One region of the Methylobacterium sp. M6A4_1b genome, then DNA from elsewhere that is predicted to be linked to it. Evidence: predicted binding sites of a transcription regulator. Region 1 holds the regulator's gene; each other region holds the start of a gene.

Region 1 (2,263 bases):
CGCCTCCGGCACCCGCGTGATCAGCAACCAGAACGTCGACCTCGCCGTCGTCGCCCTGCACGAGATCGGCCACGCCCTCGGGCTCGACCATTACAACGCCAAGCCCGAGGTGATGAACGCGATCCTCAATCCGGCCGTCACCGCCCTGGGCGCCGGCGACGTCGCGGGGATCCAGGCCCTCTACGGCGCCCCGAGCGCCCCGGCGGCGGTCGCGGCGATTCCGGCGGCCCCCGTCACCGCCCCCCCGGTCACCAGCGCCGTCACGGCGGTGTACCGGTTCTACGACACGCATACGGGCGATCATTTCTACACGACGAGCACGGCGGAGAAGCTGCAGATCCAGCAGACGCTGCCGTGGTTCACCTACGAGGGCACCCCCTGGGCGACTCCGGCCGAGGGCGCCGACACCGTCGACGTGTTCCGGTTCTTCGATACGGTCTCGAACGCCCACTTCTTCACGACGAGCGTCGCCGAGCGCGACCAGGTCCTGAAGACCGCGCCGAGCTACAAGTACGAGGGCGTGGCCTTCGAGGCCTACGCGGATGCGAGCGCCGCGGGCGGCCTGACCCTGGAGCGCTTCTACAACACCCAGACCGGCCAGCATCACTTCGCCGGCAGCGCCGAGGAGGCCAACGGCATCAACCACGGCGCCGCCGGCCCGAACTGGGTCGACGAGGGCAAGGGCTTCACCGTCCACCTGCCCACCGACGCCATGCTGTTCGCCTGAGGGCGAACCCGGGCGCCGACCGGCCTCGCGCCGTTCGGGGCCGGCGATCCGGCTCCGCTGCTCGCTTCGGTCACTCGGCCCAGCTACTCGGCTTCCGCCTCGAACATCTCGTCGAAGGAATAGCCCGAGCCGCGCACGGTGCGGATCGGGTCGCTCTGGCGCGGGCGGTTGAGGGCCTTGCGCAGGCGGCCGACATGGACGTCGACCGTGCGCTCGTCGATGTAGACGTCGTGCCCCCAGACGCCGTCGAGGAGCTGCTCGCGGGAGAACACGCGGCCGGGGCTCTGCATCAGGAATTCGAGGAGCTTGAACTCCGTCGGCCCGAGATGGATCTCGCGGCCCTCCCGGCGGATGCGGTGGCTGACCCGGTCGAGCTCGATGTCGCCGGCCACCAGCAGGTTGGCCACGTGGGCGGGCTTGGCCCGGCGCAGCAGGGCACGGACCCGGGCGAGGAGCTCGGGCACCGAGAACGGCTTCACGATGTAGTCGTCCGCCCCCGTGCCGAGGCCGCGGATGCGGTCGCCCTCCTCGCCGCGGGCGGTGAGCATGATCACCGGCAGCCGCTCGGTCTCGCGCCGGGCGCGGATGCGGCGGCAGAGCTCGATGCCCGACAGGGCCGGCAGCATCCAGTCGAGGAGGACGAGGTCGGGGACCTGCTCCTGCAGGCGCAGGTCCGCCTCGTCGCCGCGCGCGGCCGAGTCGACGATGAACCCCTCGGCCTCGAGGTTGTAGCGGAGGAGGAGGGTCAGGGCCTCCTCGTCCTCGACGATCAGGATACGCGTACTCATCGTGCGCTTTCGATCAGACCGGCACGGATTCAGGCCGCGCCGGGCACGTCCACGGTGGCGTAGTTGGAGGCGTCGTTCTTCGGGCGCTCCCGCTCGGCCAGCAGGTTCTCGCCGGTGACGAGGTAGTGGATCGTCTCGGCGATGTTGGTGGTGTGGTCGCCGATGCGCTCGATGTTCTTGGCCACGAACAGGAGGTGCGTGCAGAACGAGATGTTGCGCGGATCCTCCATCATGTAGGTCAGGAGTTCGCGGAACAGCGAGTTGTAGAGCGCGTCGATGGCGTCGTCGCGCTCCCACACGTCCAGCGCCGCCTTGATGTCCCGGCTGGCATAGGCGTCGAGGACGTCCTTGAGCTGCTCCTGCACCAGGTCGCTCATGTGCTGGACGCCGATGACGATCTTCTGCGGCTGGATCTGGTCGGCGATCGCGACCACGCGCTTGGCGACGTTCTTGGCCAGATCCCCGATGCGCTCGAGATCGTTCGACACGCGGATCGCCGTCACGGTCTCGCGCAGGTCGATCGCCAGGGGCTGGCGCCGGGCGATGAGCAGGATCGCCCGCTCCTCGATCTCGCGCTGGAGGGTGTCGAGGCGGGTATCGGCGGAGATCACCGCCTGGGCCAGGGGCGAATCCCGGCGCACCAGGGCCTCGCCGGCCTCGGTCATCATCTTCTCGGCGATGCCGCCCATCTCGGAGATCGAGCGGCGCAGATCTTCGAGGTCCGTGTCGTAGGATTTGACGATGTGGT
Region 2 (2,263 bases), on a different contig from region 1:
GATCCGCGGCCCGAGGCAGCCGTCGCCGGCATAGCCGAGGCGCTGGGCCGGATCGTAGAGGCAGGGCGCGCCGCAGGTCTCCTCGACGAGGGCGTAGCGCCAGCGATGGGCGCGGGCCTGCAGGGGCGTGACGGCCCCGCCGACGAGGTCGCCGATGGCCGCGAGGAGGCTCGCCCGCACCACCTCGGGGGTCTGCTCGAGATGGGCCTTCGACCAGGCGGGCGTGGCGTGGATGGTGTAGGCCGGCGGCGCCTGCGGGCGCCCGGGCTTCACGCCCTCGCGGAACAGCGCGGCGATGGGACCGGCCGCGGGGCGCAGGACGCCGCCCGAGACGGACAGCTCCGCCTCGCAGGCCAGCATCAACGACCAGCAGGGCGCGTAGGTCGCCCGCTCGACGCCGGGCAGCGCGCACCCGCTCGCCGCGAGGAGGTGCAGCGCCTGCGGTCCCGGCAGCGTCAGGACCACCGCGTCGAACGCCCTGTCCTCGTCCGCCTCCGCCAGGGCGACCCGCCAGCCGTGCTCCGTCCGGGCCAGGGCGGTGACCGTCCGGCCGACGCGCACGTCGAGGCCGGCGAGGAGATCGCGCACCGGCGCGGTCATGTCGGGCACGGCCGTGACGGCGCCGTCCGCGTCGAAGGGCGCCACGAGGCCGCGGGCCCTCCAGTCGCCGAGGCGGCGGCGGAAGGCGGGGCCGTGCGCCCGCATCACCTGCGCGCCGTGGTCGAAGCTGAGGTCGGTCTCACGGTCCCGGCGGTTCGCCATGCGGCCGCCGGGCTGCCGGCCCTTGTCGAACACCGCGACGGAGAGGCCGGCCTCGTGGAGCCGGCGCGCCGCGCTCGCCCCCGCCATCCCGGCCCCCACGATCGCCACCTGCGCCGGTCCCGCCACCCCTGTCCCCCTTCGTCGTCAGAGGCTGTCATACGACTGAAGCAGCGCGGCTGTTAGGGGCGCTGTGCAGCCGGAGACGCGACGCGGTGTCCAGACCGCGCCCGGCCGCGTTTTTCAGAGCCTCGCGAGCGGGAGACGTCGCGAATGTGGGATCAGGCGTTGCGGGAGCTGTCGGAGCCGGGCGCCGCCGTTGCCCTGGGGCTGTGCGTCGCCCTGACGCTGGTCAACCTCGTGGGCATCACGGTGGCGGCCCTGCGGATCGGACGGCGCAACGGCGCCTCGGTGTTCCCGAGGGACGCCCCGGTCTCCCTGGTGCGGCCGGTCTGCGGCATCGAGGCCTTCAGCGAGGAATTGCTGACCCGCGGCTTTCAGCTGGCCCATCCCCATTACGAGCTGATCTTCTGCGTGGCCGACGGGGCCGATCCCATCGTTCCCCTTCTGGAGCGCCTGATGGCGGCGCATCCGCGGGTGCCCGCCCGCCTGATCGTCGGCGACGAGCGGATCAGCGACAACCCCAAGCTGAACAACTGCGTGCGTGGCTGGGAGGCGGCCCGTCACGACTGGGTGGTGCTCGCCGACTCGAACGTCGCGATGCCGCCGGACTATCTGCAGCAGTTGCAGGCGGCCTGGCGCCCCGATACCGGCCTCGTCTGCTCGACGCCGATCGGCGCACGTCCCTCCGGCCTGTTCGCCGCGGTGGAATGCGCCTTCCTCAACACCCTGCAGGCGCGCTGGCAATATACCGGCGAGGCCCTCGGCCTCGGCTTCGCCCAGGGCAAGAGCATGCTCTGGCACAAGCCCTTCCTGGAGGCGCGCGGCGGCATCCGGGCGCTGGCGGCGGAAATCGCCGAGGATGCGGCGGCGACCAAGCTCGTGCGCGCGGCGGGCGCCCGGGTCCACCTCGTGGCCGCGCCCTTCGACCAGCCCCTCGGGCACCGCACCCTGTCCGAGATCTGGTCGCGGCAACTGCGCTGGGCGCGGCTCCGGCGGGTCACCTTCCCGCTGTTCTTCGCCCCCGAGATAGGCTGCGGCCCGCTCTTGCCCTTCGCCCTCGCCCTCGCGGCCGCACCCTCCCTCTCACTGGCGGGCCTTCTCCTGGGGCTCACCGGACTCTGGTACGGGGCCGAGATCGTCCTGGCCGCCCGGGCGCGCTGGTACCGGCATCCCCGGCTCCTCCTCGCCTTCCTGATCCGCGACGCGCTGATCCCGTTCCTCTGGATCGGCGCCTGGATGCGCGGCGCCATCGTCTGGCGCGGCAATCCGATGGACATCCGGACGAAGGCGCCCGAGCCCACGGCCCGCAAACCCTGGCGCCGCCTGCGGCCCCGCGCCAGCGCCGCCTGATCGCAGCGTGAGAGGGGCGTCCTCGGCTTCC
Region 3 (2,263 bases), on a different contig from region 1:
CCGTCGGCGCCGATGCCCACGATCTCGATCCGGTTCTCGTTGGTGTTCTGGATGTAAAGGCTGCCGGTGGTGCGGTCGTAGGCCACCACCTCGGCATTGGCCGCGGCGGTGGTGCTCGGGTCGTTGGTGGTGGCGTAGCTGCCCAGACGGACGAGTTGCAGCGCGCCGGTGGGGGAGGGCGGGGTCGTCGCGGTCGCCCCCTGAAACCCCTGGAGGGAGGGCGCCGCATCGAACACCGCCACGCCATTGATCACGGTGGCGGCGTCGTCGTTGACGATGGTTCCGACCGCCTCGCCATCGGTGACGGTGGCGCCGACGACGTTCGTCACCCGCAGGGCGAAGGTTTCGTTGGCCTCGAAGACCCCGTCGGCGGTCACCAGCACGCCGAAGGTGGCGGAGGTGGCGCCGGCCGCGATCGTCTGCCCGGCCAGGGCGATGGCGACGTAGTCGGAACCGGCCTGGGCGGTGCCGTCGGCGGTGGCGAGGTCGAAGGTCACGCCGCCGGCCGGGGCGGGGGCGCTGAGCGAGACCGTGAAGGTCAGGCTGGCCGTGCCCGCCTGGCCCTCGATCACCTGCGCATCGGCGATCGACAGGGCCGGCAGGGTAGCCGACGCGCTCAGGCTCGAGACCGCGATGTCGTCGATACCGATCCACTCGTCGCTGCCCACCGCGTTGGCGGTCAGGATGCGAACCTGAAGGCCCGCCGCGCCGTCGGCATCGGCCGGCAGGGCGACGCTGACGGGGGTCACCTGCGTGGCACTGCCCTGGGTGCTGGCATCGGCCACGAAGCCGGCCGGCAGGTTTTTCCAGGCGCCGCCGTCGGTCCGGTACTGAAGGGCGACGGTCTGGACGGCGTTGTCGGCCGAGCCGTCGATGTCGCGGGCGTTGAAGGCCACCGTGATGTCCCGTCGCCCGGTGGCATCGAGGTAGAGCACGAGGCTCGGCGCATCCGCCGTGCCCGAGCCCTGCAGGGCGATCGTCGGGTCGGCGAGCTCGAACTCGGCGACGCCGCCGGACCCCAGGGTAGCGGGACTGGTCTGGTTGGCGACGACGTCCGCATCGTTCGGCAGGGCCGAATCGCCGGTGATGCCCTGCGGGTCTGTGCCGGTGACGGTGGTGAGGTCCTGACCCAGATATCCGACGATGGCGGGGACCCTGCTCCAGTCGTCGTTCGTCGTGATCGCGCCGGTATCGGTCCAGGCCTGGAGCAGGGGATCGTTCGCGAGAACGTGCGGCGTCGTGGTCATGCGGACACTCTGCGGAGGCGGACGCGCCGGTGACCGGCGACCTGGTCGCGAGCCCGCATGTCCGGTCGGCGGCGCGCGAGCGGGCCGCCTTTCCCGAGGGCTTCACGCCACCGGAAGGACGTCCGCTCCGCCGCATCAGGACAGATCAGGCTCAGGCAGCCAATAGATCCGCCACGTGACAGATCGATGAAAGCAAATCGAACCCGCGATCTGCTCGCCGATCAGGTCACGGCAAAGCAATTTCCGATCGCGATCAGCATTGATCGTCGTGTCTTGATCCACGGTCCCGGAGGTTTTTTCCCGCGGCGGTTCGCGAGGGCCTCCGGCCCACCGGCGCCTTGACGCGCCGCGGCGAAGTTCGCCACATCGGCCCGACACCGGAGCCCGCGGATGACCACATCGCCCTACAACCCGCCCTGCGGCGGCCTGCCGCCCCAGACCGCGCTGATGACCGGCCGGGCCGTGTTCACCGAGGCCTACGCCGTCATCCCGAAGGGCGTGATGAGCGACATCGTCACCTCCGTGCTGCCGTTCTGGGAGGGCACCCAGGCCTGGATGCTGGCCCGCCCGCTCTCGGGCTTCTCCGAGACCTTCGCGCAGTATCTCGTGGCGCTCGCCCCCGGCGGCGGCAGCGAACGGCCCGAGCCCGACGCGGAAGCCGAAGGCGTGCTGTTCGTGGTCGAGGGCCGAGCCCGCCTCCGCCTCGACGGCCGGGCGCACGACCTGACCCCCGGCAGCTACGCCTACCTGCCGCCCGGGGCCACCTGGAGCCTGCGCAACGACGGGGCGGGGCCGACCCGCCTCCACTGGATCCGCAAGGCCTATGCGCGGGTGCCCGGCATCGAGGTGCCGCCGGCCTTCGTCACCCATGAATCGGAGATCACCCCGGCGCCGATGCCCGGCACCGACGGCGCCTGGGCCACGACCCGCTTCGTCGCCCCCGACGATGTGCGCCACGACATGCACGTCAACATCGTGGCGATGCGCCCCGGTGCCTCGATCCCGTTCGAAGAGAC

The links. The regulator PhoB, encoded in region 1, activates phosphate uptake and scavenging genes when phosphate is short. The targets are predictions, from matches to a motif close to TGTCATNNANCTGTCAT.
Region 2: ACLBWX_RS09210 (ceramide glucosyltransferase) is a predicted target of PhoB. The motif match lies at 915-931, and genes of this name have one in related genera.
Region 3: ACLBWX_RS16725 (ExeM/NucH family extracellular endonuclease) is a predicted target of PhoB. The motif match lies at 1,423-1,439, and genes of this name have one in related genera.

Annotation. Positions count from the first base shown of each region.
Region 1 is NZ_JBKEZQ010000001.1:284,145-286,407, forward strand. It holds gene ACLBWX_RS01390 (matrixin family metalloprotease) at 1-727, shown strand, start outside; gene phoB (phosphate regulon transcriptional regulator PhoB) at 811-1,515, opposite strand; gene phoU (phosphate signaling complex protein PhoU) at 1,545-2,263, opposite strand, start outside.
Region 2 is NZ_JBKEZQ010000007.1:29,903-32,165, forward strand. It holds gene ACLBWX_RS09205 (NAD(P)/FAD-dependent oxidoreductase) at 1-888, opposite strand, end outside; gene ACLBWX_RS09210 (ceramide glucosyltransferase) at 1,048-2,232, shown strand.
Region 3 is NZ_JBKEZQ010000018.1:32,919-35,181, reverse strand. It holds gene ACLBWX_RS16725 (ExeM/NucH family extracellular endonuclease) at 1-1,247, opposite strand, end outside; gene ACLBWX_RS16720 (bifunctional allantoicase/(S)-ureidoglycine aminohydrolase) at 1,638-2,263, shown strand, end outside.